Regions from separate parts of the Terrisporobacter glycolicus ATCC 14880 genome, predicted to be linked through region 4. Evidence: riboswitches for the same ligand, from Rfam matches in the RefSeq annotation. Region 4 holds a riboswitch; each other region holds the start of a gene.
What was found. A riboswitch is a leader RNA that binds a small molecule or an ion and turns the genes downstream of it on or off. The one in region 4 is predicted to bind cobalamin.
Positions count from the first base shown of each region.

Region 1 (8,501 bases), 1.2 Mb from region 4:
ATAAATTATGATTTATACCTACAACTGCAATATTCATTTTCTACCTCCATATTCGTTTGTTTCTTTATTTATTAGAGAGTTAAATTCTATCATGAAAAATAAAAAAAATCCATATTTATAGCAAAATATGGATTTAATCTATTTTTTTATATCGTATTTTTTATTTAGCTATTTTATTTAAATTAACTCCCATATTTTCACTCCAATAATTATATAAATCTTCCTCTTTTCTAAACAAAGGCAAGTTCATATTCTTATTAAGTTTTACAAGCCACGGAAGTTCTAAGCCTGCTTCTTCTATTTTTTCTTCATCAATAAATACTTCTTCCACATTACCTTCATTAATTATTTTTCCTTGATTTAGTACATATACATAATCACATATATCATAAATCAAATTCATATCATGACTAGTAATTACTATTTTCTTTCCTTTTTCGTACATTGTTTTAATTATGTTTACAATCGCTCTTGTGCTTTCTGGATCTAAACCTGCTGTTGGTTCATCTAATAAAACAAGGTTATTTTCCATAGCTATTACTGATGCAATCGCCACTCTTTTTTTCTGGCCAAAGCTTAAACTATGTACTGGTCTATCTATAAACTCTTCACCATTAACAGCTTCTAGAGCTTTGCTAATTCTAGCTTTTATGGTTTTTTCATCCATACCAATATTTCTAAGAGCAAAGGCCAAGTCATCATATACCATTGAATAAAAAATTTGTTTTTCTGGATCTTGAAACACTATACCCACTTCTTTTCTTAAATTGTATAAACTTTTCTTATCATATTTAAGCTGACTGTTTTTATATAATATTTCTCCTTGTGTAGCTTTTAAAATCCCCATTAAATTATTAAATAATGTGGACTTTCCAGATCCATTTGAACCTATTATTCCAATAATATCACCATTATTAAAATCCATAGTTATATTATTTAAGGCTTTTCTTTTTTTGTCATATTGATATGTTAAATTATTTATTTTAAACATTATTAATCTTCCTCTACAATATAAAATGTGCCATCATAAAGCTTCATATCTAAAACTATACTCATCTCATCATATCTTATCATCATCCTTTTGAATAACATATTTACTAATAACCCAAAAGAGTTATATCCATTTTTCAAATTTATATATCCAAATCTAAGTTCTTGAGATTTTCTTATATCTGAAACTTCTTCCATAAATATAAATATAAATCTATACATTAACATGGAAATTTCTAAAACTATATCTGGTAAATGTAGTTTTTTAAATACAAATATTAATTGATTAAAAGGTGTTGTAAGCATTATAAAATAAATACAAGTCAAACATGATAATGCTCTAAAAAATAAACGTGTTGATGATACTATTGATTCATTTGAAACACCTATATATAAACTTCCTATATTTATACTGTATAATAATGATTCTTTATCTTTAGAAAAATTTAAAAGTATCATAATTATACTTAAAATTAAAAATACCAAGGGAATTTTAATAAAATGAATATAATCTTTAAATTCAATTTTTGCAATTCCAACTATAACAAAACTCATTATACCTATAACCAATAAGGATATATAATTGTAAGGATTAATTAAAGATAAAATTAGTAGTAGCATGCCTATGGCAAATTTCATATTTGGATTTACTTTAGATAGCTTATTTTTATAAGCATAATCATCTATTATCATTTAAACTTTCTTCTCTCATTTTTTTCTTAGTTCTAGTAGTTCCTATATAATATCCTATTATTCCTGCTCCAAGTGCTGCTTGCGATGCAAATAGTAAACTTTCAATTTCCCCACTTGCAGGTTCTACTAAACTACTAAACCATGGCTCATACTCTGGATTTATCTCAGTTATTACACCTTCTGCCTCTCCATCTGCTCCTCCAAACTCCGCACCTTTTTGAGTTATTAATGGAACAATAATTATAGCTAAAACTAATAGAAACAAAATCACAGTTAACTTCATATTACTAGACTTTTTTGTTGTTGAACTTTGCATTATGCTAACACCTCTCTCTCCTCATTTTCAGTTATAAAGTTATAAATTATAACTGTAAGTAATCCTTCTGCTATTGCTATAGGTACTTGAGTAACAAAGAATACTCCTAGGAATTTTACTGCCGAAGCCATAAATCCACCTGCTGGATCCGGGAAAGCAAGACCTAATTGGAATGATGTTACTGTATATGTTAACAAATCACCTAAGGCTGCTGCTAAAAATACTGCAACTTTTTTATCCATTTTGTCCTTACATAGCTTCCATATTCCAAAAGAAACTAATGGCCCTACAATTGCCATTGAAAAAGCATTTGCTCCTAAAGTTGTAATTCCACCATGAGCTAATAACAATGCTTGGAATAATAATACTATTGTACCTAAAACAACTGTTGCACTAGGTCCAAATAATATTGCCGCAAGTCCTACACCTGTTGGATGTGAGCAACTTCCTGTAACTGATGGAATTTTTAATGCTGATAATACAAAGACGAAGGCTCCACAAAGAGCTAATAATAATTTCTTTTTAGGTTGTTCTTTAACTATTTTAGCAATATTTTTAAGTCCTACTACGAAAAATGGAATAAATATTACCCACCAAATTATTGCCCATTTTACTGGTAAAAAACCTTCCATGATGTGCATTGCATTTGAGACTACTGGTGTGATCATTAGCATAAATGCTGCTATTAATGACCATTTTACATTACTTTTTTTCATACTACATACATCTCCCTTTTAATTATTTTTAGGGTGTATATCTTATTATTTTGATTCATTTAACTAGGTTTTCTTGTTGTAACTAAATATTATGTTTCCTTATTTGTTGATAATTAAAAAAACCTAACCAAAAGGCCAGGTTCGTATCTTTTAATTTCCAACATAAAATGTTTTCTAATAAGATACTTCCTTCACCCCGAAGAAATTTCTTTTGATATTTTAGGCAGGTATCCTGACTTAGCTTCATTCTACTCCTCACCTTCCCATAGTTCATACTACAGTGGTTTGCTGAGTTTCGTCCACATTACAGTAACGGGGGTTGTAGAGGGGTTTCACCTCTTTCCCTATTAATCGTTAAAGAACCTAAAATATTTTTTATTATTCTTACAATTTAATTCTATACCAAATTATGTTTATATTCCATAAGAAAAATTTATTTTAATAAAAATATGTTAAAAATTTATCTTTAAGATTCTTTTAAGGTTAAATTATTATACTCATATTATAAAATACATTGCTAAAGAGGTGATAAATATGGCAATAAAATCATTTAAACGCTATGAGAAAAAATTTTTAATATCAGAGGGCCAATATAATGAGATACTTCCAAAACTTCTGGATTATATGAACCATGATAAATTTTGCCAAAACAACAATACTTATAGTATCTATAACATCTATTATGATACAAAAAATAGTGATGTCATAAGACATTCCATATCAAAACCATATTATAAAGAAAAACTTAGACTAAGAAGTTATAAGGTTCCAACTAATACTAATGATAAAGTATTCTTGGAGCTAAAGAAGAAAATCAACGGTATCGTTAGTAAAAGAAGACTTTCTCTTTCCTTAGGTGATGCTTATGAATTTCTTTATAATAATAAAACACCCCTAGTTGAAGATTACATGGATAATCAGGTTCTTAGTGAAATAGAGTACTATCTTAATAATACAAAAGTTTATCCTACTGTGTTTATTTCTTATGATAGAAATGCTTTCTTTTGCAAGGATAATCCTGAATTTAGAGTTACTTTTGATTCAAGGGTTTTAACTAGAAGAAATCACCTTCACTTGGAAGAAGGTAGTTTTGGTGAAGATGTAGTTGGAGAAGGAAAATACCTTATGGAAGTAAAAATATTAGGTGCCATACCTTTATGGTTTACAAGAATTTTATCTGAATTGGAAATTTATCCAACTCATTTTTCAAAATATGGTAATGAATTTATGAAATATTGCTTAAGTAATAAAGAAAATAATGAAATAGGAGCTGAGATATGTTAGAAACAATAATCGCATCAACAACTGGAGAATCCTTTACTCTGACCAATTCTCTTATAGTAATAACCACGTCTATAGTTTTAGGAATTTTAATTAGCGTGGTCTATATGAAAACAAACAAAAAATCAAATTATAACTCAGGATTTAGTACAACTTTAATTATGCTGCCTGTAATAATATCTATAATTATTTTACTTGTTGGCAACAATGTAGCTAGAGCTTTTTCTTTAGCAGGAGCATTTTCCATAATTCGTTTTAGAAGTGCACCTGGAGACCCAAAAGATATTGCATATATATTCTTTACTTTAGCCATTGGCCTTACTTGTGGTATGGGATATATTACTTATGCTGTTTTATTTACATTAATATTATCTGCGGTAATGATAGGCTTACATATAACTAAGTTTACAGAGCCTAAAAATAAAACTATGCAATTAAAAATTACTATACCTGAAGATTTAAATTATGAAGGTGTCTTTGAAGAAATATTAGATAATTATACTGCTTCTTATAATATAGAACGCGTTAGAACAAGAGACTTTGGCTCTTTATTTGAATTAAGCTATTTAATTAACCTTAAGCCTGATGTAAATCAAAAGTCATTTTTAGATGAATTGAGATGTAGAAATGGTAACTTAAATATTACCCTTACCCTTTCTAGTACAAGCTATGGTGATAATTAATTTGTTTCCCCTTAAAATTTTTTAAGGGGTTTTGTTGTATAATATAATAAAATTCGCTTTATCTTAGAGATGTGTAGGCACCTTTAAACTTTGAATAAAGACCTTGCTCAAGTTGAAGCTTCTTGGAGGAAAATATATTGAAACTTTTATTAGTAGAAGATGAAAAACAACTTTCTGAAGCCTTAAGTCAAATATTAATTAACAATAAATATAGTGTTGATGCAGTTTATGATGGAGAAAACGGATTGGAATACGCTCTAACATGCATTTATGATGTAATAATTTTGGATATAATGCTTCCTAAACTAAATGGATTGGAAATTTTAAATAAACTTAGAAAAGAAAATATTTCAACACCTATACTTTTATTAACGGCCAAAGACTCCGTTGATGACAAAGTCACTGGTCTTGATTTAGGCGCGGATGATTACTTAGCAAAACCTTTTGATCCAAAGGAATTATTAGCAAGAATTAGAGCAATTTCACGAAGAAAAGGTGAAGTAATAAATGATAATTTATTAAGTTATGGTGATATTAATTTAAATATATCCAATTACGATTTAAGTTGTAAAGATGCTAAAGTAACTCTCACTCAAAAAGAGTTTGAAATACTAAACTATTTTATGCAACGACCTAAAAATATTGTAAGTAAAGATGATTTAATCACTAAACTTTGGGGATTTGATTCTGATGTTGAATACAATAACATAGAGGTTTATATCTCCTTTATTAGAAAAAAACTAACTTTTATTAACTCTTCTGTTAAAATCACAACCATAAGAAGAGCTGGATATAAACTGGAGGAGCAATAATGTTTAAAAAACTAAAAACAAGATTTATTTTAATAAATATGACTTTGCTAACTGTAGTTTTTATAAGTATTTTTGGATTTCTCTATTTTATGACCAACCATAGCATTAACAGGGAAACAAATATGACTATTGATTCACTTATGAATAATGCTCCAAAACAAAAACCTAATAATGGAAATATCATTGTAGAACTTGATAATAGTGGAAGTATAACAAATTACTTTGTTCATCTCAATTACGACATGACTGCTGCAAAATTACAAAACTGTATAAACAGTATTTATAAAAATACTAAGGATAGGGGCAAAACTAAAATAGATGATTATACTTATAAATATGAAAAAAGGTCATTTGGAAATTATTCAAAAATTGTACTTTTAAATATATCCTCAGAGGAAAGTTTAAAAATAAGATTAATACAGATTTTTGTTTTAGCTGGATCCATAAGCCTTGTTATTCTACTAATAATAAGTATTTTTCTTACTAATAAAAGCATCGAACCTATTAAGGAAACTTTTAATAAGCAAAGGCAATTTATTGCAGATGCTTCTCATGAGTTAAAAACGCCCTTAAGCATAATTAAAACAAATACTTCATTATTAATGAGCAACCCTGAAGATACAATAAAAAATCAATCTAAATGGATTAAGTATATTGATTCTCAGTCAGATCGAATGTCTGATTTAGTAAATGAAATGCTTTCTCTTGCAAAGTTAGATGTGAAGGAAAATAAATTAATATTTTCAAATATGAATCTTAGCAATATTGTATATAGTATGCTTTTAACTTTTGATGCTGTTATTTTTGAAAATAGAATCACACTAGAAACTAATATAAGTAAAAATATCATGATAAATGGTAATGATGATAGTGTAAAAAAATTGCTTAGTATTCTTATGGATAATGCAGTTAAATACACAAATAAATGTGGCTCTATCTCTGTTGTATTAATTACAGATAAAAATAAAGCTAAATTAATAATAAAAAATACTGGAGATGGTATTCCTAAGGATAAGCTAAATAAAATATTTGAAAGATTTTATAGAGTAGATGATTCTAGAGATAGGGAAACTGGTGGATATGGACTAGGTCTGTCAATTGCAAAATCTATTGTTGAACAGCATAAAGGAAAAATTTATGCTACTAGTAATTTTAATAAAGATGCAACCTTTACGGTGGAATTACCTCTTTCTTTGTAAAAATAAAATCTATTTTTAATTGGCTATTTTATATAAATATATTATAAAAGACTGTATATAATTTAATTTTCATACAGTCTTTCTTCATTAATAAAGCTATTCTTCCTGTTCTTCATCTATCTCATAACTTATTAAATAAGTATCCGTTTTTATACTTTCCCATGAACCTTCACTGAGTTCTCTCATAGGCATATGGCTTATAGCAACAGCATTATCTAGGGGATTTTTTGAATTTAATTTTTCTGTTGAATAATTGCTCAAGTCTACAGTATATAAACTATCATCATCCTCGTAAAACTCTTCTTCATCTCTATATATTACAGTATAATAAGCACTATTTTCATATTTCTTAAATTTTATATTGCTTATAGCATCTAAAAGTTTTTCAATGTACATATTATAATTATCAATTGAACTAAACATTGAAATTTCATTTTCGTTTTCATTTGTTTTTCTTGTACTTATACTATAGCCATTATCATTCCCTGATATATAATAAGTCTTATTGTTTAAATCTTGTATAGTATAACGTAGACTTCTTATTTTATTATTTTCATTGTACTCTAATTCAAAAGACTCCACACCTAACATATGCTCTATATCTAATTCTTTTTTTATAATTTCATAATCATTTTTTAAACTTTTAATACTTATGTTTTTTATAGGTATTTCTCTATCTCTATATTCTACCTTATTATATATTAATGAATTTAGCCCCCCTAAGCAAAGTATAACAACACCTAAAACACTTGCCTTTTTCTTTATTATATTATTTGCTCTTTCTTTGTTTTTCATAAAAGCTAAATATATAATAAAACCTACAGGAATGATTAAAGTAAAGCTATCAAGATTAAAATTAAATGTAAATGCCCCTAATAAATAGAATCCTACTAATTTTAATCCTAGATAATTTTCAGTTTCTTCTTTATTTGTGTATAAGTACACTAAAAAGAAGATTACAAAAATCAGTAAACCAATGCTTAATATACTATTTTCATTTATATATTCAATGAATTTATAAATATATTCCATACCCATTTCCCCCTCAAAATATTGTACTTATATAAATATTATCATATCACCATTTGCTTATATAATTACAATAGATTACAATACTTCACTAGATTAAAATAAATAAAAAAGAGACTACCTAAATAATTTATTTAGATAATCTCTTTTTTTAATGACCTTTACATATTTTCCATACTACTATTATTTCCAGAAGGAGGAGTCATCTTTTCGCCTCTATTTCCTCCAACGCCTCCTGGTTGATTACTATTACTTGACACACCTTCTTGAGTAATATTAGTTATTACATCTGAAATTTCACTACTTCCTACCTCAGTTCCCTTAGTGTAACTTCCACCTGAGTATAATCCATCTTTTTCTTTTCCACTACAAGATCCTCCCACATATACCTTGTATGTTTCTTTTGATTTTATATTAGGAGTACATATAACTACTGATGAATAAGTTTTAGCAGGTGAAAAAGTAACTATATCATCACCATTTTCTGATTCTACCCTTATTAAAGTATTAGCTTCTTGAGAAGTTAAACTTACATTTATGGTATTTAATTTTGATGAAGAACTTGGAGTTTGAGCCATTCCTAAACTTCCTGCTGCTATTAAAGTTCCTCCACTCATATTGAAATCACCATCATAATCTAATGATCCGTTTCCTCCATTAGTTGGTCCATTTACTATGGCAGTTCCTCCTGTCATTGTTAAATTGCCATTTGCATCTAATCCATCTCCATTAGCATTTATAACTAAGTATCCACCGTTTATAGTTGCTGTGCCACTTGTTGT
Region 1 is NZ_CP117523.1:637,580-646,080, reverse strand. It holds gene hemA (glutamyl-tRNA reductase) at 1-37, opposite strand, end outside; gene TEGL_RS03325 (energy-coupling factor ABC transporter ATP-binding protein) at 161-991, opposite strand; gene cbiQ (cobalt ECF transporter T component CbiQ) at 994-1,683, opposite strand; gene TEGL_RS03315 (energy-coupling factor ABC transporter substrate-binding protein) at 1,670-1,999, opposite strand; gene TEGL_RS03310 (energy-coupling factor ABC transporter permease) at 1,999-2,715, opposite strand; cobalamin riboswitch at 2,921-3,097, opposite strand; gene TEGL_RS03305 (polyphosphate polymerase domain-containing protein) at 3,250-3,999, shown strand; gene TEGL_RS03300 (DUF4956 domain-containing protein) at 3,993-4,679, shown strand; gene TEGL_RS03295 (response regulator transcription factor) at 4,817-5,491, shown strand; gene TEGL_RS03290 (sensor histidine kinase) at 5,491-6,690, shown strand; gene TEGL_RS03285 (hypothetical protein) at 6,787-7,722, opposite strand; gene TEGL_RS03280 (carbohydrate-binding domain-containing protein) at 7,881-8,501, opposite strand, start outside.
Region 1: it holds a riboswitch for cobalamin, as region 4 does, so the genes downstream of both, TEGL_RS03310 (energy-coupling factor ABC transporter permease) here and TEGL_RS17145 (ABC transporter substrate-binding protein) in region 4, are expected to answer to the same signal.

Region 2 (8,501 bases), 1.9 Mb from region 4:
TGCCAACTTATTTATATAAACTTCAATATAAACTAACAAAGAAAAATAATTCAAATGATAAAGTACTATACTTAACTTTTGATGATGGACCAGATGAAAAGTATACACCTTGTCTTTTAGATTTGTTAAAAAAACATAATATAAAGGCAACTTTCTTTATGGTAGCAACTTTTGCCAATGATAATCCTATAATAGTAAATAGGATGAAAGAAGAAGGACATTGCATAGGTATTCACTCTTATGAACACAAAAATGCTTTATATCAAAGTAAATCTTATACTTCATATGATTTTGAAGAAAGTGTAAAAACGATGGAAAAACTAGGTGTTAACGTGAAGTTTTATAGGCCGCCTTGGGGGCATTGCAATATATTTACAAATCATGAAGCAAAGAAATATAATTTAATCAAAGTACTATGGGATGTAATGGCGCAAGACTGGGAAAAAAACACAACAGATCATGTTATATGTGATAAATTATTAAGAAGAAGTAAGGATGGTAGCATAATATGTTTGCATGATGGACGTGGCAAAGATGAAGCGCCATCTAGGACAATAAAAGCCTTAGAAAAAGCAATTCCGCTTTGGCAGAAAGAAGGCTATAAATTTTTGACTATGGAGGATTATTATGAGTAAAAAAGTTTCTCCAAAAAATATGCTAAAAAACGGTGGTTTATTTATTGGGTTAATATTATTAACTTTTTATATGATTTTTAAAAATAATAATATAGAAGAGATTATAAATGCAATCTCTACTTTAAATATAAATTATATAACAATAAGCATAATTTGTAGTTTTACTTTTGTTATTTGTGAAGGTATAAATATAGGCAGAAGTTTAAAACTTATGGAGTATGAAATTAATTTTCTAACTTCTATAAAATATGCAATTGTAGGCCTATTTTTTAGTTCTGTAACTCCTTCTGCAACAGGAGGTCAACCAATGCAAGTTTACTATATGCATAAAGATGGAATTCAAGTATCGCATTCATCTTTAGCACTTCTTATGGACCTTGCCAGTTTTCAGTTCGTTACAGTTACTATGGCTATAATAGGATATATAACTCAACATGAATTATTAGTTAATACTTTGGGTAATATTAAATATTTTGTTGCACTAGGTATTTTTTTAAATACATTAGTAATGATATTTATATTAACAGCAATTTTTTCAAAAAGATTTATAGGAAAGTTTATTGATTTTATTTGTTTTATTCTAGTGAAAATTAAATATAAAAAAGTAGATAAATTTAAAGAAATGGCATTATGCCAAGTGAAAGAATATAAAGATAGTGCTAAATATTTTAAAGAAAACAAACTAACAGTTTTAAAAATTGTATTAACTACAACAACACAAATAATAGCTCTTCATAGTATTTCGTTTTGGATATACAAGGCATCTGGTTTAAGTGGGTATTCTTTTTTAACAGTAGTTATGTTACAATCCGTTTTATACATTAGTGTATCTGCATTACCACTCCCTGGAGCTGTAGGAGCTAGTGAAAGTGGCTTTATGCTCATTTACAAAACTTTATTCCCAGTTCAACTTTTGAGTTCAGCTATGCTTGTAAGTAGAGGGATAAGTTTTTATTTATTAGTACTGTTAAGTGGCATTGTTCTTGCAGCTACTTATCTTTTAAACATTAGAGGGAATCATTACATCAAAGTTACGAGAAAAAGAAGAGGTGAAAATTTTGACATATAATATACTTGTTGTAGAAGATGATATAGATATAATAAAACTACTAAAAATTTATCTTGAAAATGATGGACATAGAGTGATTTCTGCTCAGAACGGATTGGACGCATTACAGATAATAGAAAATATAAAAGTTGATTTAGTAGTAATGGATATTATGATGCCAAAAATGGATGGCTATGAATTAACCATGAGAATAAGATCGAAATATACTATTCCAATAATAATTTTATCGGCTAAAAATGAAGATAATGATAAGATAATGGGATTAAATTTAGGTGCAGATGATTATATAACAAAGCCATTTAATCCATTGGAAATAGTTGCAAGAATTAATTCTAATTTAAGAAGATTTTATGATTTTAATAAAGTAGTAGTGCCAAAAGATGAAGAAAGACAATTAATAGTAGGCGACTTAATTTTAGATACCCAAAAGTTAGCTCTTTATAAAAAAGGAGAAGAAGTTGTAGTAACACCTACAGAATATAAAATTTTGGCTCTTCTTATGAAAACACCAGGAAAAGTATATACAAAGTTGCAGATATGTGAAGCAATTAATGGAGATTATATTGAAAGTGACAATAATACTATGATGGTTCATATCTCTCGATTGCGTGAAAAAGTTGAAGATGATTCTAAAAATCCTAAGTATATAAAAACTGTGAGAGGGATTGGATATAAAATTGCGAAAAAAGAAAAGTAAATTTTTCACTATTTTAGTTAGAAATTATATTGCTTTTACAGGCATTATTATAATTTCTATTATATGTATATTACATGGTATAAATCATAGAATAAAAGATGTTATTAGTGAACCTAGAATTAATGAATTAGTGGATTATGCAAGTTTGATTACAGAGAATGGTAACAATGGAATTAATAAATCGCGTATAAAAAAATTAGCTGGTAAATATACTTTCATTCAATTATTAGATGAAAATAATAAGGTTATATATGAGAGTGAGCCTGGAAAATTCAATAAAGAATTTACAAAGGGAGAGCTAAGTTGTATACATGATTATTATGATGATCCTTATATTGATATTCAAAAATATAAAAATGATAAAAATAAACAAAACATATCAGTATCAATAACTTATTATGATGAAAATGACGATATTCATAATAAAATTTACGTTGTAGATGATAAATTAAATTTAATATATACAAATACAGGAGATACTAGAAAATCTTTTACTAAAAATGAGTTTAAATATTTAACAGGAACTTATCTAAAAGGATATGATATTAGAAAATATTCTTTTAAGGACAAAGATAATAAGAAGCTAACGCTTTTAATCAATACTCCTTCTCTTACTAATGAAATATACAAAAAGATTTTAATTACTGGTATATGCGCATTTGCATTATTTATACTAATATATATTATTCTAATTATAATATTTATAACCTGGCTTAATCATAAAGTAAAAAGACCTATTAATATTTTAAATGAAGCCATTGTTAAGTTTAAAAACGGTGAGCGTGAAAATTATTTAGATTACGATGGACCACAGGAATTTTGTGATATTTGTAGTAGTTTTAATGATATGTCAAGGAAGTTGTATAATAGTGAGAAAAAGCGTGAAAGTTTAGAAGAAGAAAAACAAAAAATGCTTGCTGATATATCTCATGATTTAAAAACGCCAATAACCGTTATAAAGGGATATTCGAAAGCTGTTTGTGATAATATAGTCTCAGAAGAAGAAAAAGATCAATATCTAATGACTATATATAAAAAAGCAGATCACTTAGATGAATTGATTAATACTTTTTATGAATACAGCAAATTAGAACACCCAGACTACAAATTTTTATTTGAAAAAATAGATTTATGTGAATATGGTAGAGTTTATCTTGCAGGAAAATACGAAGAATTAGATATAAATGGAGTAGAGCTGGAAGCGGATATACCAGATGATCCTATTTATTGTAAGTTAGATAGATTTCAACTAAAACGTGTTTTTGAAAATATTATATCAAATTCACTAAAGCATAATAAAAAAGAATTATGTATATTATTTGAAATAGAAGAATATTTCGATAAAGTGAAAATAAACATTGCAGACAATGGATATGGAATTTCCGAAGAAATACGTAAGAATATTTTTAACCCATTTGTTGTGGGAGAAAAATCTCGTACAACAAAAGGCTCAGGACTGGGCCTTGCCATAAGTAAAAAAATAGTAGAAGCCCACGGCGGAAGTATAAAAATTGTGGACGCTAGAAAAAATTATAAAACAGAATTTGAAATTATACTTCCAAGAGAGGTTTAAATTTCAATTAAAAATATTTATTGATGCTAGGTATGAATTTTAATACCTAGCGTTTTTAATTATATAAAAATATAAGTACTATATTTTGAAGTATGTAGAAGGTATTACTATCATAGTACTACTTGGTTAGAAAATAACTATACTTAAGTTTCAGTAAATATATTGTATAATAAGTATAAGGTAATAATTTGTAAACTCATTCAATATTATAGATAATAAAAAATAATAATGTAAATATATAATATATGTAGAAAAATAAAAAATATTTTTTATTTTGGAAGTGCGGTGAGATTCCGCCACAGATTATCCCTGCTGTAATAAGTTACGAAATTTGCTATTACCACTGGAAGCATCTCTGGGAAGGAGCAAAGAGTAGGTTTGAGCTTTAGTCAGAATACAGGCATATTATAAGCTTATGGTGAAAGTTTCCGAAGGCATAATCGGAGATTTATTTTGCATGTGATTTTTGATAATTATATGTAAATTAATCTTCATTATAAAAAATATTATTTTTAATAAAGAAGGGGATGTTTTTTATGAACCAAAGATTTAGAAAATTTGCAACAACAGGAATGGCGGCAGCTATAATGTTATCTATGGGGGCAACATCATTTGCAACTGATTTTTTCACAGAGTATCCTAATTTGACTAATTATAATACTGATTATAATTATACTGTTGAGAAAGGAAGTGGAACAAAGGATCAAGCTTTAATGGTTCAAGGTGCAACAAGTAATTGGTATGGAACAAGTCTTTTTAATAATTTAGCAGATGCAGATTCTATTAATTGGAATATTGTACAAGGAAGTACAGATGCCGTAAGTGTTAGCAAACAAGCTCCAGAATCAGTAGCCAATCAATTTGCAGCTAAGGGAAATGCTACGATTGATAAGTCAAAGAATGCAGGAGTGGCAGTTGTAGAAGCAACAAATAAAACAAATGGATATATGGACTTTACTGTAGTATTAAATCCAACTAGTGCACAACAAGATGTTTCAGGTGTAAATGTAAGAGCATATGATGCTTCAAGTGGTAGCTTTAAATTTTTAAAGACTAATACAGGTAATGTATCAACAAGTGCTGTAAAATCTAAAATAAATTATCCAACAGCAATGGATGCAATATCAGTGGTAGCTGATAGTTTTACTTATGATGTACAGTGGGGAAGTGAATTCTTAAAGAATGTGACTATAAATAATAAAAACTATACATATATGGAAAATGAACTTGGTTGGATGTATAGAGTGTATGATTCTACTGGAACTGCAACATCTGAACAAAAAATGGTAGATGTTTCTGAAAAAGTTGGTGGGGAAACATTTGATGTGGAATCAGGACAAACTGTTGTTTGGGCATATGGAGACTATAGAGTACAATTCCCAGAAAACTTGTCAGAGCTACCTAATAAATAGTTATACAATTAGATCATTTTTGCTAATAAATATATAAAATATTATTACAATAAGAGAAAGTATAGATTTATTACATAAATGAAAGTTTGTTATAAATGGGGTGCTCTTATAGCACCCTTTTATATATTTATAATATTTTAATTTGGGGGAGTAATATGAGGAATAAAAACACTAAGAAATTAATTAAAAAATTTGTTAGTTCTTTTCTTGCATTTATTATGGTATTTACCCTATCTACAGTATCATCAATAAAATCTTTTGCCGAAGAAGTATTAACAGAAAAAGTACATGTGATAGTAGAAAATACTACGTGCTCTAAAAAAGATGGAGCAGCATGGGATGGAACTTTAGTAGATGATTGGGTAAAAATTGAAGACAATATGACTATGATGGATGCAATAGTTGAGGCATTAGATAGTGTAGGAGCTACACAAACAGGTGCAGAAAATAATTACATAAGTGAAATCAATGGACTTAAAGAATTTGACGGTGGATCTAGTTCAGGATGGATGGGAACAAAAAATGATTGGTTTGTTAATCAAGGATTTGGGGCATTTAAGGTAAAAGCTAATGATGAAATTAGAGTAATGTATACTATTAACTTTGGAGCAGATATAGGTGGAGATTATAGTAAAAATGATACATCATTAAGAACTATTGATTTTAGTAAAGGAAGTTTATCGCCTAAATTTAGCAGTGAAACGAAGGAATATACACTAACACTTGAAGATACTGATAAAATAAATGTAAAACCTACAGCGACTAATAAAAACTATCAAGTAAGAGTATATAAAGGTGAAGATGTAGATACATCAAAAGAAGGATATAAAAGAAGTGAAGAAATTAAAGTATCAGATGGAGAAACTATAATAGTTATATGTGGTGATAAGTCTTGGCCTGGTTCAAATGCAAGTATCAAATCTAGTACGTATACATTTAAAATAAAATCAAATATCAAACCAAACACAGCTCCAGTGCCTAACAAAGAAAGTGATAGTGCAAGCATTAATTTAGGTGAAACTTATTTACTAGATTTGTCTAAAATATTTAGGGATGAGGAAAATGACAAATTAACATATACAGTATCAGTTAATAATAATGAAGAAGTTGACGCAGATTCAAATTATTCATTTAAACCAGAAAAAGCAGGAAATTATAAACTAGAATTTAAAGCAAGTGATGGAAGAAAAGCGTCAAAACCTTATATATTAAATCTATCAGTAGATGATGGAAAAGCATATGAAATAAAGACTTTAGATACAGAAAATGGACAAATATCAGTAGATGTAAAAGAAGGTAAATTAAATACAAAAGTTACTCTAACTGTAAAACCAAATGAAAATTTTGCAATGGATACATTGGAAATAAAAGATAAAGATGGAAATGATATAGAAAGAGAAATAAATCAAGATAAATCTGATGGTATTAACTATATATATACATTTGAAATGCCTGCTTCCCATGTGAAGGTAAAAGCTACTTTTGGTAAAGCATATACATATAAAATTGAAGGTCATGATTGGTATAATATGTTTGCTTTAGAGGTATACAATAGGTATGGTGAAATAGTAAAACCAAAAGAACTTGTAGAAAAATCTTGGGGAGAAAAATATGGTAATGGATTTGAGAAAGGATATTACCATCTGACAGCAGGTGAATATAAATATATTTTTTATGGATACGAAAAAAATATAGGAAGAAAAGGAACGTTCAAAGTAGAAAAAACTAACGAAGAACAATCAAAAACTTTTTTCCCGTTTGAAATATATATAAACGAAAATAAATTAAATGAAAAAGATAGTAATGAAGTAAATATAGAAATAACAGATCCAGATGGAAATGTACTTGATATAAAGCCAGGATATAAAGAGGAAACATATCAGGATTATTATTATGTGTTAGAAGCTAAAGGAGAAGATAAGAAATATAAAATAAAAGTTACTCCAGTAGATGATAATGTAAATTATAGTTTTACTACTCAAAATTGTGACTCAAGCGATCAAATATATGCATATGTAAGCGCTAGACTTAATGGATCAAATTGTACAAGTACTAGAACAATCAAAGTTTATTTACAATCTAAAGCTGAAGATCCTGTTGAATATAGAGTAAATAAAGGGGCAGGTCTTCATCTATACAATACATATGGAGAAGCATATAGAGAACTTTTCGAAGTTAAGTCTCTATCAGTAGATACATCAAACAAAGAATATGATAGTTATAAATTCCAAGTACCTTCAAATAACTATATGTTAGTAGCTGGTGGAGGAGATACGGAATATGTTAAGACAACTAAACCATATTTTTATTTAGATACAGAGAAAGTAAAAGAAGCTATTACTATAGATTTAGTAAAAAAAGAAGACTATGAAGAAAATCCATATTCTCGATATAAGGTGGATGATATCTATACAAATATAGTTGACGAAGGTAGCTATATAAATATGAATGTGGGGGATACCCAAAGACTAGAGACATTTCGTGTATGGCAGGGCATGACAAGTCCCGTTTCAAACAAATTCTTTGAACCAGATAAACATTATGAAGTTATCTATGGAAAAGAATGCTTATCTATAGAAGAAAAAGGTGGAGAAGGTAGAAAATATGTAAATATGACTGGTAAAAAAGATGGGATAGCAGTAATTAAATTTACATACGATTCTTTAATTGAAGGTCAAGAAGCAACTAATAACCCTGGATTTGATAAATCAAATATATATGGATTTAACGCAATAGATAAGGAGCAAACAGGAATAGTTATAGTAAATGTAGGCGGTAGTAGAGGAGATATAGATCCTAATTTTAAAGTAAGAAATAGAGACTGGACAAAATACGATACAGTATATTTTACTGGAGATACAACATATCCAGATGGAACAGTAGTAAAAGGTAAGGGATATGGAGAATATAATTTTACACCATCTAAGGGTGTTACAGTAGAAACACATGATCCAATACATATGGATAGTGATTTTGCAAATAATTGGACAAAATACGAAGCAGATAAAAATGGTTCATATACTATTAAAGTTAAGACTGGTAGAAATATAGTAAGAATGACATCTGGTGATAATGTAGTATACTATGTATTAGATGCTATGGAAAGTGATATAAG
Region 2 is NZ_CP117523.1:1,403,998-1,412,498, forward strand. It holds gene TEGL_RS06925 (polysaccharide deacetylase family protein) at 1-635, shown strand, start outside; gene TEGL_RS06930 (lysylphosphatidylglycerol synthase transmembrane domain-containing protein) at 628-1,704, shown strand; gene TEGL_RS06935 (response regulator transcription factor) at 1,685-2,401, shown strand; gene TEGL_RS06940 (HAMP domain-containing sensor histidine kinase) at 2,382-3,974, shown strand; cobalamin riboswitch at 4,203-4,394, shown strand; gene TEGL_RS06945 (hypothetical protein) at 4,511-5,386, shown strand; gene TEGL_RS06950 (leucine-rich repeat protein) at 5,542-8,501, shown strand, end outside.
Region 2: it holds a riboswitch for cobalamin, as region 4 does, so the genes downstream of both, TEGL_RS06945 (hypothetical protein) here and TEGL_RS17145 (ABC transporter substrate-binding protein) in region 4, are expected to answer to the same signal.

Region 3 (8,501 bases), 760 kb from region 4:
TCCACTTCTGGATAGTCAACTCCGAACTTTTCAACTGTCATAGTTTTTATTTTTTGATCAGATTTTGGTCTGTCTCCTCTATCAACTGGAGTATCAGCTATTTCATCTACTACATCCATACCTTCTATTACTCTACCAAATCCAGCATATTGGCCATCTAAGTGTGGAGAATTTTTATGCATTATGAAGAATTGAGATCCTGCACTATTTGGCATCATAGTTCTTGCCATAGAGATTACCCCTCTCTCATGTATTAGGTTATTTGCAAATCCATTGCTATTGAATTCACCTTTTATTGAGTATCCTGGTCCACCCATTCCAGTTCCTTGTGGGCATCCACCTTGAATCATAAATCCTCTTATCACCCTGTGGAATATAATTCCATCATAGTAGTTATTATCTATTAAGCTTATAAAGTTATTAACTGTATTAGGAGCTATATGAGGATATAGTTCAACTTTTATAGTTTTTCCATTTTCCATTTCTATAGTTACTATAGGATTTTTATTTTCCATACTTTTACCTTCTTTCTTTGATTGTTATGTATTTTCATATATTATTATATACTAAGTTGTAAAAAAATAACTACTCTATTATTATTTTACCATATTTAAAAACAAATCATTAATATTTCTGTGGATATCTTGGCATTTTATCCACAATATCCACATCCCTTAAATTCAAAAGTTTTTTACCACATTGCAAAGTTTTTATTTATATATATAATTAAAACATTATATTTTGTCACTGTCTTATCCACATAGTTATCCACTTATCTACAACTTATTAACATTTTATTCAGACCTTATCCACATTCCTACTGACAATTTACAGAATTTTTCACCATTATTCTTTTATATTTGATAAAATTCGACAAACGTCTTGTATATATTAAAATGATCTTCTACACTTCCAAGTTCTCTTACTGAATGCATAGATAAAATTGGACTACCAATATCCACAGAATTAATATCTAAATGTGTTGATGAAATTGGACCAATTGTAGATCCACCTCGCTCATCAGATCGATTCACAAATTGTTGATATTTTACTCCACATTTTTCGCATATATTTTTATATACTCCTGATGAAAAAGCATCACTTGTATAGGCTTGATTTGCGCTAATTTTTATTACAGGCCCACAGCCCATAATAGGCTTGTTTGTTGGATCATGCTTTTCAACAAAATTTGGATGAAGAGCATGAGCTAAATCTGCAGATATCATAAAAGATGAATAAATAGCTGAAAAGAATTCTTCTCTATTTTTCCCTAAACTTATACAAATTCGTTCCAATAAGTTTAGTAACATATTAGAGTCAGCTCCTTGCTTCGTAGAACTTCCTACCTCTTCATTGTCAAATATAGAAGCTATATTTATGCCATTTTTACCTTTTGAGCCTATTAATCCATATAAACTAGCATGAGCCATAGATAAGTTATCAAGTCTAGAAGAAGATATAAATTCTTCATTTGGTCCAATTATATGTCCTTTTTCATATTCATATAAATACAAATCAAAATCAAGAATATCTTCTTTATCTACATTTAGTTCTTTGCTTATTTCTTTTAATAGAAAATTATCTTTTTCTAAAGTATCATTAATTAATCCAACTAAAGGTAATGTATCTTTTTGCTTATTAAACTTATATCCATCATTTATGCTTCTGTTCATATGAATAGCTATGTTTGGTATTATACAAATTGGACGATTTATATTTATTATCTCTTCTCTCGGGCATAATACATTTTCAGATTTCAATACTACTCTACCTGCAATAGACAATGGTCTATCAAACCAAGTACTTAGTATAGCACCACCATAACTTTCAGTATTTAATTTTAAATACGTACTCTCTACAGCTATTTCCGCATTAGGTTTAATTTTAAAGGTTGGTGAGTCACTGTGAGAACCTATTATCCTAAATCCATCTTGCATATTGTCAGAGTTTATTACAAAGGCTGTCAGTGAAGATGAATTTTTTGTTATAAAATACTTTCCACCAACCTTAAGTTGCCATTTCTCATTCATTTTCAATTCATTAAATCCATTTTTTAATAATAAATCTTTGCTAGTCTCAACTGCATTAAATGCAGTTGGACTATCATAAATATAATCTATTAAATTCTCTGCAAATTGTTTTTTCATAACTCCTCCTATTAAACTAAGTCTAAAGTTGTATATTCTTTATTTATAGTTTTTATACCTTGGTTATCAAAAGCTATAGTCACATCTGGGCCTTTTAGGGCAACTACTGTTCCCAGACCAAACTTAGGATGATGTACTTTAGCTCCAAGTTTTAAGTCGTCTATATTACTTTCATTCGATGTGTTTTTTATAGTAGCATTTGCTTTTTTAGCAACTTCAACCTTATTCATATTATTCATTTTATATTTTTGAGTATATTTATCAAGAATATTATAATTTGCCTTTGAGAAAGATAATTCTTTTTGATCTTTATTTAATCTTTCTATACAATCACCTGGTAATTCTTCTATAAATCTAGATGCAATTGAAGGATTCGTTCTTCCATATAAAGTTCTCTTTCTTGTTAAAGTTAAGAATAGTTCTTCTTTTGCTCTAGTTATTCCAACATAGCAAAGTCTTCGTTCTTCTTCTATGTCACTATCCCTCATTGATTGTATTGCTCTAGAAATTGGGAATATTTTTTCCTCCATTCCTGCTAAAAATACTACAGGGAATTCAAGACCTTTTGATGAATGTATTGTCATTAAAGAAACTCTATCCTCAGATTCTTCCTCGCTATCTGGTTCAGCACTAAGAGCCACTCCTGTTAAAAATGCTTCTAAGCTCTTTTCATCGCTTGAGCTTTCAAACTCTAAAGCTACTGATATAAGTTCTTCTAAGTTTTCTAGTCTATCTTCACCTTCATTATTTTTTTCTTTTAATAATTCTTCTTTGTATCCTGTCACATCCAATACTTTTTCAATAACTTGACTAACACTATATACGTCTGTAAAACTTCTTAATGTAGACATTAAATCTACAAATTCACTTATACTAGATCTAGCTTTTCTTGATATATCTGAGTTATCTTCTATATCAATTAATACAGAATAAATACTTTCTTCCTTTAAACTGGCTCTATCTTCTATTTTTTCTATAGTTCTAAGGCCTATTCCTCTTCTAGGAACGTTTATTATTCTTTTTAAAGATATATCATCCTGAGGGTTTTGTATTACTCTAAGATAAGCTATAATATCCTTTATTTCTTTTCTTTCATAGAATTTAATACCACCATAAATATTATATGGTATACCAGCCCTATTTAATGCATCTTCTACAGAACGTGCTTGTGCATTGGCTCTATATAAAACGGCAAAATCTTTATAATCTCTATCTTCATATCTCTTCATATATGAAATAGTATTTACTATAAAATCACCTTCATCAATTTCATTTTCTGACAATTGGATTTTTATTAGTTGCCCTTCTTTTTTGTCACTCCAAAGTCTTTTTCTTTTTCTTTCTGTATTATTTGCAATAACATGGTTGGCTGCATCTAGTATTACTTGTGTTGATCTATAGTTTTGCTCAAGCTTTACTATTTTAACATTGTCGTAATCCCTTTCAAATTCTAGGATATTTCTTATGTCAGCACCTCTCCAGCCATAAATACTTTGGTCATCATCTCCAACAACACAAATATTTTGATGTTGTTTTGCTAATAATTTTATTAATTCATATTGTGCTTTACTAGTGTCTTGGTATTCATCTACCATTATGTATCTAAATTTATTTCTATAAAAATCTAATACATCTGGACATTCTTTAAACAGCTCAACTGTTTTCATTATTAAGTCATCAAAATCTAAGGCACTATTTCTTTTTAAACGATCTTGGTACAGTGCATAGATTTCTCCTACCTTTGTTTTAGATATATCACCTTCGTTTAATTTTAAGAACTTTTTAGGAGAATATAATTTATCCTTTGCATTAGATATACAACTTAATACATATTTAGGATCAAATGCCTTATCACTAATATCCAGTTCTCTCATACAGTCCTTAATTAAAGTAACTTGGTCTGGACTATCATAAATTACGAAACTTCTATTATAGCCTATTTTATTTATACTTTTTCTAAGAATACGAACACAACAAGAGTGGAATGTTGTAATCCACATTTCTTTAGTATCTGTTCCTTCTAAAGTTTCTTCTACCCTTTCTCGCATCTCATTGGCTGCTTTATTTGTAAATGTTATAGCTAAAATATTTTCAGCTTTAACATCTTTATCTTCCATAAGATAACCGATTCTAGTAGTTAAAACTCTCGTCTTTCCCGATCCAGCTCCAGCAAGTATTAAAACAGGTCCTTCTGTATTTTCTACCGCTTCTCTCTGAGCTGGATTTAATTTTTCTATTATATCTGAAATCATATATATCCTCCTATAATGCTCATATAAATATATTTTAATCTAATTCCATTTTTTCTTCAAACTCCATAATACTATAATAATTCCCATGAATAAAATATAAAATACTTAACCTGCAAATTATCATTAAAAAAAGGCCTTAGGACTTTGGAGAATCCTAAGGCATAGGTTAAGGGTTATTCTATTTTCAAACTATTTTGAAATAAAATAGGTTGAGGGCTTATTTAAGTTTATAAGAACTAAAAGTGCCTAACTCCAAGTTAGGCACAATATCTTCAAATAAAAATTTTTATTAAGATATTTCTCCTACCCCGAAGAAATCACTTTATATTATAGGCAGGTCTCCTGGCTTTGCTTCATTCTACTCCTTTCCCTTCCCATGTTTCCACAGTGGTCAAAAGTTTCGTCCACATTACAGTAGCGGGGGCTGCAAAGGTATCTCACCTTTTTCCCTATTAATCTTAGTTTAAGAACCTAAAATATTTTAATTAATTTAATTTTCAACTAAGATAATTGTAACACATAAATAAGATTATTTGTTAATTTTTACTAATTATTTTATTACATATTTTTCTAAAATATCTTAATTTTTTATTATTTTTTTCAAATACATAGCAACTATATCAGAAAATCTTTCTATATCCTTGGTATAAATAAAATCTTTTCCATAAATTACTTTTTCCGCTTCTAAATCTTTTTCTTTTCCAGTGAAAACTCCTAATACAAGTATACCCTGCTTTCTCGCCTTTCGAACTTCTAAAGCTGTATCTTTTACTGCTACCATTCCTTTGTAAGATGCTTCTCCTCTTAAGCTTCTGGATCTATCTTTTCCTATTTTCACATCATTTGGTTTTCCATCGCTAAGTATTATAAGTATTTTATTTTCTTCTTCTCTTTCTAGTAAAGCGCCACTAGCTGCCTTTATTGCTAATCCATCTCTATTATTTCCTGCCGCAAAATATTCAAATATATTTTCGCAAGAATAGATATTATCATTATAGTCTCTGTATCTTTTTAAGATGGTATAATCTAAAAAGCTCAAATATCCCATAACTCTATTTGGAATACCAATTGATGTAAGGGCGGTAGCAATTATATATGCCTGTATTGCTACATTAAACTGATTTCTACTTTGTGAACCACTTGCATCAAGTAATATATCTATAACATACTTTCCTTTTTCATTTCTTATATCCTTATAAAAAACTTTTGTATTGTTACTCCTTCCTATTCTCCAGGCTCTGTTTGCACAAATAGTTCCTCCGTCGGAATAAACTCTGTCGATTGCACTTTCTTCTATTAATATTCTTGATATACTTTCTTTTAATTTATTAATACTTCTTTTATGTAGTTTAATATTATCTCTATACTTGTATAAATTATTTTCTTTTTGTCTCGTAACGTATTTTAACTGAAAGGCATTGTTACATTCACTACGTAACACTCCATCTGTAAAATGAACTCTACACCCTTCATGTACATCTCTGCAATGTTTAGTTTCAATTTTTCTTATTTCACTTTCACTTAGAAATGCTTTGCCATAATAGTATTCCACCTTATCATAGATTTTTTGAGCCATAGCTTCATCCACATAGATTACTCTATTTTTTGATTTGTTTAGATCTCCACTACCCATTTCACCTAAGTTTTCTACTAGCATGGTATTACTTATATTATTAATTTCACTTTCTATGATTTCTATTTCTTCATCCATATACAGCTCTTCGTACATAAAATCTGAGAAAGTATCAAAGTCCACATTTACATTTTTTATATCGTGCTCATTTCCTTGTGAAATTTCTCTTTGAGAGTTTATTATAAATTCAAAGTAAGTTAAATAAATTTCATCTAATTTTTTTAAGATATTCATTAAATTATCGTTACAATCAATAGATTTTATATCTTTCATTATTCTTCTTGTCAAACCATCTACTGCAGGATGTCTATTCATAGCTTGAAGAATAAATGTATATCTTAAAGTCTGTAGTATATCTTCTTTGTGGATTTTACTATAATTCACAAGAACATCTTTGTATGCTTTACTTCTTATTTCCTCCACACCTGGTCTTTCATTTATTACTTTATCTTCTACTACAGAGTTAAGAACAAGTTCAATTAAAGTGTATAAAATATCTTTATCGTAGGATTTTTTTATTCTACTCATTATATATTTTTTTATTATATTCCAGTCTAAATACTTCCTTCTTGCTCCAGCAATTATACCAAAATACAAAGAAACATCTTTAGATGAATAATCTTTTTCACTTGAATCTATATCTTCATCATACATACCAGAAACTGTCCAAGCCAAATTATTTACTCTATTTTCAAATTCATAATTATTATATATCCAATTAGTATTTCCACTCATTTTATCACCTCTTCAGGTTATTTTAAATTAGGAAATAAATCTTTACTTTCCCATTTTTCTGGTATTCTTGTTCTTATAATGTCATCCACAATTTCTTTTTCATAAACATCAAAAGTTTTTCCTGTAAGCCCCATATTAATGGCAAGAGTTGGTCTAAGTCCTCTTTTAATAGTTTTTAGAGCACCTATTAATCCTCTTAAATCTATTGCCTTTGTAGATATTTCTCCATTTTGAGATTTTAGTTGCAAGTCTAAAAAAATTCCTGCAAATTGATTTAATTTTTCCTCATCGGTACAAGGAAATTCTCTTTTTAAAATCATCATTAATTTATCTTCATTTACTGCTGGAATATCTATTACTAAAAATCTAGAAACTAAAGCCTCGTTTAATTCCTTTGTACCTGCATATTCATAGTTCATAGTACCTATAAATCTAGTTGCTGGATGAAGATTTATTCTTTCATATCCTGGCACATCTATTACTCTTCTGTAATCTAGTGCAGAGTGAACAACAACTATAGCATCATTTTTAGCCATATTTATTTCATCAAAAACACCAAATCCACCATGAAGAGCACATTCATATACAGATCCCCTTCTAAGTCTCACTTCATTATCTATAAAAGTATCTGTTCCAATTAGTGATGAGCTATCTGTGTTTATATGAAAGGAAGTGTTCCATTGTGGTCTTCCAAATATTTCTGACAAATTATCTGAAAGTAAGTTTTTGCCTGTAGCCTTAGGTCCAGATAATAATATATTTTCTTCTTCTAAAATAGCAGAAATACACATTGACAGAATATCTTCACCAATATAAAAAGCTGGCGATTTTGTCACCCTGTGCTCAACTTTTTCATCTACTTTAAATTCTTTTCTAAAATGTTGTACATCCTCTATAAGAGACTCACTTACCCCTTGAATTTTTAAGTTTTCTATTATATCCATAATAATCTCCTTTTGTAAGTAATACTTCTTATTATTATATCCTTTTAATTAATTTTCAAATAAAACGCTTTAATTTTACACTTAATAAAAGTATAGTCTATTTGTTTAAAATTCAGTAATATTTTTAGTATTTAATAATAAAAAAAGAGTTGCAATATATTATTTAGTTTATCTTTTGCAACTCTCTGACTATATATTTATATTGTTATTTCTTAATTATATATCAAACCGATAGTTATACTTGATTCATGGTAAAATTTAACAATTAGTTTTTTATTTACACATACATTTCATAAATAATTTTACTAAATATATTATGATATAATAAACATAGTACGATTCATATTAAAATTAAATAAAATTTAAATTATTGGAAAGGATTACATATGAAAAGCTTTAAATTATCTCCAGAAATACTTACTTTTAATAAGTGTGAAGAATTTTGTTCAAAATTCAATATAAATAAAAACGACTTAATAATAACAAATGAATATATTTACAAACCATTTTTTGAAAACTTTATTAAGGATGCTACTGTAATATACAGAAGAGATTTTGGTAGTGGAGAGCCTACTGACGTAATGGTTGAAAAAATATATAACCAGATTAAAAATACTAATTATAAAAGAGTTATAGGAATTGGCGGAGGAAGTATTTTAGACGTTGCAAAACTTTTTTCTTTAGAAAAACTTACACCTGTCTGTGATTTATTTGAAAAAAAATTTGAACCTGTTAAAAATAAAGAACTAATACTTATTCCTACAACTTGTGGTACTGGCAGCGAGGTTAC
Region 3 is NZ_CP117523.1:220,800-229,300, reverse strand. It holds gene TEGL_RS01340 (peptidylprolyl isomerase) at 1-515, opposite strand, end outside; gene TEGL_RS01335 (M18 family aminopeptidase) at 855-2,147, opposite strand; gene pcrA (DNA helicase PcrA) at 2,159-4,399, opposite strand; cobalamin riboswitch at 4,715-4,889, opposite strand; gene TEGL_RS01325 (hypothetical protein) at 4,980-6,767, opposite strand; gene TEGL_RS01320 (AAA family ATPase) at 6,785-7,711, opposite strand; gene TEGL_RS01315 (4-hydroxybutyrate dehydrogenase) at 8,098-8,501, shown strand, end outside.
Region 3: it holds a riboswitch for cobalamin, as region 4 does, so the genes downstream of both, pcrA (DNA helicase PcrA) here and TEGL_RS17145 (ABC transporter substrate-binding protein) in region 4, are expected to answer to the same signal.

Region 4 (8,501 bases):
ATATCATTTAGCAATTTATCTTTTAAAACATTTTCTGGAGTTCCGTAAGAAACTTCTTCCCCATCTTTAATCATAAGAACTTTGTCTGCAAAATATTGTACTAGATTTAAATCATGCAGAACACCTATTACAATTTTATTGTTATTTTTTACCCATTCATTAAGGTTTTCCAAAAGATCTATTTGATTTTTAAAATCAAGATGATTTGTTGGTTCATCTAGTAAAATTATATCTGGATCTTGTGCAAATACTCTGGCTAAAAATACTCTTTGTAATTGTCCTCCTGATAATTCTGTAATCATCTTATCTTTAAGATCGTATACGCCTACTTTATTCATACTATCTACAATTATTTGTTTATCTTCATAAGAAAGTTTTGAAAAAGCTCCCTTTGAATATGCGTATCTTCCCAGGGATACAGTATCATAAACAGTATAGGGAAAGTATAATTGAGATATTTGGCTCATAAGCCCAACCTTTTTTGCTAATTCCACTCTACTAAGCATAAATGATTCTTTATTATCTATTTTTATACTTCCTTTATAATCAATAATATTAGCTATAGATTTTAATAATGTACTTTTGCCACAACCATTAGGACCAACTATACATAGGTTTTCTCCATTTTTTACATTAAAACTGATATTCTTAATTATATCTTTTCCATCATAACCACAATAAAGATTTTTAACTTCTAACATTTAATATCAACTTCCTTTTTTAAAATATACATAGGCAAAAAATGGTGCGCCTATTAAAGCTGTAACTGCTCCCACCGGAAGTTCTATTGGCGCAAACAATGTTCTGGATATTAAGTCTGCTATTACCATTAGACCTCCTCCAAATAAAAATGACATGGGTATAACATATTTATGATTTGAACCAAAAGCCTTTCTTACTACATGAGGAGCAATTAAATCTACAAATCCAATCGTTCCACTAAGTGCTACAGACCCACCTGTTAATATTGCACAGTAAACAAATAATTTTCTCTTCACCTTATATGTGTCCACACCTACGGCCTTGGCTTGTTCTTCTCCAAATGTAAGAATATCCATCTCTTTTGTATACTTAAATACACCTAACATTCCAACTAAGAAAAATGGCAATATTAATCCAACGTAAGTCCATCCTCTCATTGCAAAACTACCCATTTGCCAAAGAGCTATACTTTTTAAATCATTACTAAAAAACGCCGTCAAAGTAGTTAATAATGCATTTACAAATAAAGATAAAACCATACCTACAAGAACCACTGTATTATTTGACATAGTCTTATCTATTTTTGTTGAAAATACAATCACAGAAAACATAGTAATTAATCCAAAAATAAATCCTATAAATGGTAATGTAAATCCACCTATTAATGGTATTGATATTCCTGTAACTATTATAAGTCCAGCTCCCAAAGAAGCTCCTGAAGATACACCTAAGGTATATGGTGATGCCAATTCATTTTTTAGTATAGATTGAACTACTGCTCCACTAGTTGCTAAACAACCTCCAACTAAAAATGCTAATAATACTCTTGGTAATCTAAGGTTCCATATTATAGAAATATGTTTTGGTGTAACATTTTCTGATAAAGGTAAATTTAACATTTTATTACCTATTATGGACAGTGTATCAAATATACTTATATCTGAGCTTCCTATAGATGTTCCTAACCAAATAATTGCAAGTAATGAAATTATACTTACGGCTATTTTTTTTCTATTTGTTATATTCATCTGGGTATACGGCTTTAGCCATTTCCTTTAAAGCTTTTATTATATTTTGAGTTGGGCGAGAAGATGAATCAGCATCTATATAATAAACTTCATTATTTTTTATAGCCTTAATATTTTCCCATCCATCACGAGATTTTATTTCTTTTTCTGGATTTTTCACATAATTAACTGTAGTTAAAATTACATCTGGATTGGCATCTATTACAGACTCTTCACTAGGCGATATCCATGATTTTTGATCTTTAAATATATTTTCTGCTCCTATAAGTTCAATCATTTCATTTAAAAATGTTGAGTTTCCAATACTATATAAACTAGGTGCTGGACCTATTTCAACATATACTTTCTTTTTATCTTTTATAGTTTTTCCAACCTTAGCTATTTCTTCTATTTCACCTTTCATATTAGAAACTATTTCTTCACCTTTATCTTTTTTATCAACTATAGAAGAAATAAACTCTATATCTTTGTAAATTCCATCTATACTATCACTGCTAGGTATGTAAACTACAGGTATTCCCACATCACTAAGGGATTTGAATGGATCATCTGAAGACCCTGCTTTATTATAACCTGAAGCTATAACAATATCTGGATCTAATTCAATTATTGCCTCTGCATCTGGCGAAGTAAAATCCATTTTCTTTGCATCTTTATTTACACCTTCTATACCTTCTGAATATGTGTCCATGCACACAATTTTATCTCCCACACCTAAGCCTGCTAATATTTCTGTATTGGAAGGTGCTGTAGATACAATTTTTTCAATATTCGTCGGTATATTAACTTCATTTCCTTCTCTGTCTGTCACAGTCTTCTCTTTATTGTTACTACATGCTACTGCAAAAAGCATTATTAAGCATAATAACAATGGTAATAATTTTTTCTTCATAAGTTTTCCCCCATACATATAAGTTTAGAATTAAAAAAAAGCCTAACCATAAGGCTAGGCTCCTATATCTATATTTTGACATCATCACATGTCTTTTAAGATACTTCCTTCACCCCGAAGAAATTTACTTTTTAATTTAGGCAGGTTTCCTGACTTAGTATCAACCTACTCCTCACCTTCCCATGGTTTTAATCACAGTGGTATTTTGAGTTTCGTCCACATTACAGTAACGGGGGCTGTAGAGGAATTTCACCTCTTTCCCTATTAATCTTTAAGAACCTAAATTTATATAAAATTGTTTCTGAATATATTGTAGCATATTCAAAGTTAGTTTTTATAAGTTTAAAAACTAATATTAATATTTTAATTATTTTTCTTCATAGAAACTTACATTTTTTATTATTATATCAACTGTGCCATCTTCATTTTGTCTAACACTATATTTCATAGGATCTTCAAAATCCACAAGATTTCCTTTTATATCAAATCCATTGTCTGTTTTTATGCTTCTTTTTTTAAGTTTTTTCTCAACCCATTTTTTGTCTATATTAAAATTAGTTTCAATTCCCCTGTCAACCATTAACTCTTTGAAACTTTCTTTTAAATTGTCATCATCTATTGATTTTTCCACAAATTGTTCTATATCTACTTCTTCTTTTTCCTTTAAAGTGTAGTTTAATAAACTTCTAACATCTTCTGCTTTTTTAATATTATTACCCATGGCATTTGTTATCCAGTTGTCTGCAGTAGTTTTAAAAGTTTTTGTATTAAACTTATCATCTGTAACTTTCTCCGCATTTAAAAATTCAGTTATAAATCTAGATTTTTTTTCTGGATCTTCTTCTTTTTCTGAATCTTTGTCTAATAATCTTAAGTGGAATTCATCATTTATTCCATTAATTCCAACTAATGCACATTGTTTTTGTCTTCCTGTATCTGGAATCCCTATTTCATTACTTATTATTTGTATGTTGAATTTTTCATCTAATAATTCTATAGAGTGAGTGTATAGTTTCTTATAATCTAATTTTACTATTCCCACATATTTTTCATCTTTCACACTATATAAACACATTGCCAAGTCACATGAGTCTATATCTTCATATTTTTTCATTATATCAAATAAATAAGAAGCTATTTCTTTTGAATTATGGACGAAAGTGTCATCATCGTAGATTATTTGCTCACAACAATTTTTTATTATATTATCATTATAATCCTTAAATACTGCCTTTCTTAAATCGTCATCTTTTATTGCTCTATTAATTATTTTTTCGAAAAACTTATCTACCTCTATATTGTTTTTTCCTTCAAAATCGTTTAATATTGGGCTTTCACTATTTCTATCAAGAACATGAATAATATACTTATGTATAACCATATCTAATAACCTCCATGAATTTTTTATTTTAATTTTTCTATTAATTCTTCCATATCTTTTGGAAGTGGTGCCTTAAACTCTAAATCTTCTCTAGTTCTTGGTTGCTTTAACTTTAAACTGAAAGCATGTAAAGCTTGTCTATTAATTAATTTTTCATCCACATGCCCATATAACTCATCACCTATTATTCCATGACCTATGTGATTTAGGTGAACTCGTATTTGATGTGTTCTTCCTGTTTCTAGTTTTAGTTTTAAAACTGTAGCATCATTTAATCTTTGTAATACTTCAAAATGTGTTACTGATGGCTGTCCATCTTCATGAACAATCCTCTTTATACTATCATCAGTAGGTCTATATATTGGCTCATTTATAGTACCAAAATCTTCTTTAACCACACCTTTTACTACAGCTATATACATTTTCTCAACTTTATCTTCTTTCATATCTGAGGATAAAACAAATTGAGCATAAGGATTTTTCGCCACAATAACTAAGCCTGATGTGTTCATATCAAGTCTATTTACAAATCTTATTTTTACATTTTCATTTTTTCCCAAAACATAATGTGTCACACCATTGGCAATAGTATTTTCGAAGTGACTCTTTGTTGGATGAACTACCATAAATGGTGGTTTATTTAACATTATTATATCAAAATCATCATATAAAATAGGTAACTTTAAATCTTGTGGCTTAAAATCTGCCATATCTTCATCAATTTTGACTTCAATTAAATCACCTTTGTTTATTTTATCTGCTGGCCTAACATATTTATTATTTACTTTTACAGTTTTATATCTTTTCATTTTTGATAATGATCTTACTGAAAAGTTTAGCTTATCCAACAATACTTCTTTTAAAGTTAAATTTTCATCTTCATTTATGTATGAAATAACATTATATTTTTGATCTTCTTTTCTAAACATGTATTCACCTACTTTTATTTAATATTATTTATCTTACCATAATTTCATATATTTATATAAGTAAAAGAAAAAAATCACACCATAATTTGTGTGATTTTAAATATTTAATAAAATTTATTTCACTTCTTCCATTTCTTCATATCCTTTGCAAACATCTATCCACTTCTCTGAATGAGAAAATCTTTCTAGCTCATCACAAGTTAATTCTATAGATGAATTGCTACTTCCTGCTGCTGGGAAAATTGTATCAAACCTCTTCATGGAAAGATCTAAGTATACTTTTACTTGATCATTTTTAATGGCAAACGGACATACACCGCCTATACCATGGCCTATGTATTCTAATACTTCCTCTGGTGTCAACATTTTAGCTTTATGTCCAAATTCACTTTTAAATTTCTTATTGTCAATTTTAGCATCACCAGCTGTTACAATTAATATGGCATTGTCACCTTCTTTATTTTTGAAGGAAAGTGTCTTTGCAATTCTAGCAGGAATAACTCCCACTGCCTCTGCTGCCAATTCAACTGTTGCTGAAGATAACTCATGCTCCATAATATCATTATCTTTATTATACTCTTTTAAAAATTCTCTAACTTTTTCTACCGACATAATTTTACACCTCCATTTACAGCATTTCCTTATAATTATTCCCAAAATAAGTATATCATATAAAGTTATTTAAAGAAGAAAATTCCCTATTTTTGAAATTATTAAAATAAATAGAGGTTTTTATCTATTTTTGTATAAATATTTACATTACAACATGTTTTTATATAACAAAGAATATTTCCTAAATTTACATATATTTGATATAATACAACTTATAAATGAGGTGGAACAATGGGGAGAATCATAACAATAAATTCTAATAAAGTACAAAAATCTCTTGATACTAGAGATATCTTACATAAAAAATTAATTAAAGTTGGATTTGACGTTGACTATGAATATAATCCTAAAGCAGAATTAATAATATCTATAGGTGGAGATGGCTGCTTTTTACAAACTATTCGAGATTATAATATTCCAAGCATACCTTTAGTAGGAATTAATACTGGCCATTTAGGTTTTTTTCCAGATATAACTCCAAAGGATATAGATGCTTTTATTCAATCTTATTTGCAAGAAGATTATGTAACTCAAGAGTTGCCTCTTCTTCAAACTAAAGTTTCCACTAGCCATGGCTGTTTTAATATTTTTGGCATAAATGAAGCTGTTGTTAAGGGGGATAAATCTAGAACTATTCATCTAAAATTAGATATAAACAATAAGCGTGTACAAAACTTTAGTGGAGATGGTTTAATAATATCAACATCTGCTGGTTCTACTGCTTATAATTATGCCGTAGGTGGTAGCATTGTTGACACAAGTTTAAACGTTATTCAAGTTGCACCCATATCACCAATAAACACAAATGCCTATAGATGTTTCACATCAAGCATTATATGTTCACATGATTCCGTTGTTAATGTATCTCCGGAATGTGAGTTTGAAAATTCTACCCTAGTCGTGGTAGATGGTTTAGAGTATAATTTTAATGAAATAGATAATATAAGTCTTTCCATATCAGATAGAAAAATCAAGCTCCTTAGAACATCAAATTATGAGTTCTGGAGTAGGGTGTGTGAGAAATTCTTATAAATTATAGGAGGAAAGAATATGAAAATTGGAGTACTTAGTGACACTCATGGAAGTTTACCTTATTTAGAAAAAGCATTGGATACATTGTCAGACTGTGACATATTACTTCATCTTGGTGATGTATTATACCACGGTCCTAGAAATGATCTTCCTGAAGGATATAACCCGAAAGCTGTAATAGAAATAGTAAATAAACTAGATAATATTACAATAGTTAGAGGTAACTGTGATGCTGATGTAGATCAAATGGTTATAAATCATCCAATTGAATCTCCTTTTGTACATAAAAAAATAGACAATATTAGTGTACTTATGGATCATGGATATCAATCATCAAGAGAAGATATAATAAATAAAGCTAGAGAATTAGGTGTAGATATACTTATTCAAGGTCATACTCACGTAAAAGAATTATCTGTAGATAGAGATATTATAATTCTAAATCCTGGTAGTACTGCTATACCAAAAGATGGTACACATTCTGTAGCAACAATAGAAATATTAAATGATGACAATATTGAAGATGAATTTGAATTAGAAATTAATCTAATAGATATAAATACAAAAGAAATAATTGAAATTGATAATTGTGATTGCGAAGACGGATGTGATTGCAAATAAAAATTATAATTAATAAAAAAGGCTAACTTTTCAGTTAGCCTTTTCTTATAGTATATCTACTTTTTCTAATATATCATGCATAACTAATAACCCTAAGAAGAATATTATTCCTAATATTCCTGCTACTTGTATACCCACAAATATTGCTATTATTGTAAGCAATGGACTTATTCCAACATTTACAGATACTAACTTTGGCTCTAATATTTGTCTAAGTATTGATAATCCTATAAATACTATTGCTATTCCTATAGAAATAAAATAGTTTTCTATAACAAAGTAATAAATTATAACTGGAACAAATATTACAATTATACCTAAGAAAGGTATTAAATCTAGTAAAGCGCCTATTATGGCCAAAGGTAATCCATAAGGAATCTTAAATATTGAGAAACTTATCCATATAACTAAAAATGTAATACTCATTAAAATTGTATATGCTTTTATGTACCCTTTTATTGAAGACATTATTTCATTTTTTACCCTACGTACTTTTACTTTTGTGTCATCTGTAAAAATATTTAAAAAAGAATTCTCTATTTTATCAAAATCTTTAGCTATAAAATATGTAGACATAAATAATGTTATTATTATAAGTACTACTGTGGGAAGAGATGTTGCTAAATCTATTATCTTGGCTAACATTGTCTTAGCTATATCCGCAAGGTTCTTCCCATAGTTTGCTACTAAACTTTGAATGTCTATACTGTTGTTAGATATTCCCTGAAAATAGTTCACATATTTATCTAGGTTGCTTACCCAATCATTTATCATTGTTCCCAAATATGAATAGCTATTGCTATCTATGTTATTTAAAAATGAAACTAACTGTTGGCTTCCTTTGACTAGTAAAAATGAAGCTAAGAATATAACTAATCCAACACCTAATAAACTTAAAAACAAAGTTGATATTCCTTTATTTACTTTAAATTTTCTTTTTAACTTTTCAGATATAGGGTTTATAATAACCGCTAACAAACCTGCTATAAAGAACGGAGCTATATATCCAAAAGTTTTTACAACTAATAAAAATAGTAGTAAATATATAACAAAAAATATTACATTATTTTTTAACTTATATAAAAAGGATCTATTTAGTACAGACACACACATCATTCCCTTCTCTATCTTGATTATATGCTCAATATAATCTTTATATACAAAACTCGTCTTATTTTAAAATACAAATAAAACACTGTTTAAAACAGTGCTTTATTTGCTATAACATTATTCTGATTTTCTTTATTCTGTTTTTGTCTACTGACTCTATATTAAATTTAACTCTATCTACTTCTATAAGTTCA
Region 4 is NZ_CP117523.1:3,502,775-3,511,275, forward strand. It holds gene TEGL_RS17135 (ABC transporter ATP-binding protein) at 1-701, opposite strand, end outside; gene TEGL_RS17140 (FecCD family ABC transporter permease) at 708-1,730, opposite strand; gene TEGL_RS17145 (ABC transporter substrate-binding protein) at 1,714-2,622, opposite strand; cobalamin riboswitch at 2,745-2,920, opposite strand; gene TEGL_RS17150 (nucleoid-associated protein) at 2,990-4,003, opposite strand; gene TEGL_RS17155 (RluA family pseudouridine synthase) at 4,027-4,932, opposite strand; gene TEGL_RS17160 (YbaK/EbsC family protein) at 5,047-5,544, opposite strand; gene TEGL_RS17165 (NAD(+)/NADH kinase) at 5,776-6,576, shown strand; gene yfcE (phosphodiesterase) at 6,595-7,197, shown strand; gene ytvI (sporulation integral membrane protein YtvI) at 7,243-8,310, opposite strand; gene TEGL_RS17180 (HlyC/CorC family transporter) at 8,417-8,501, opposite strand, start outside.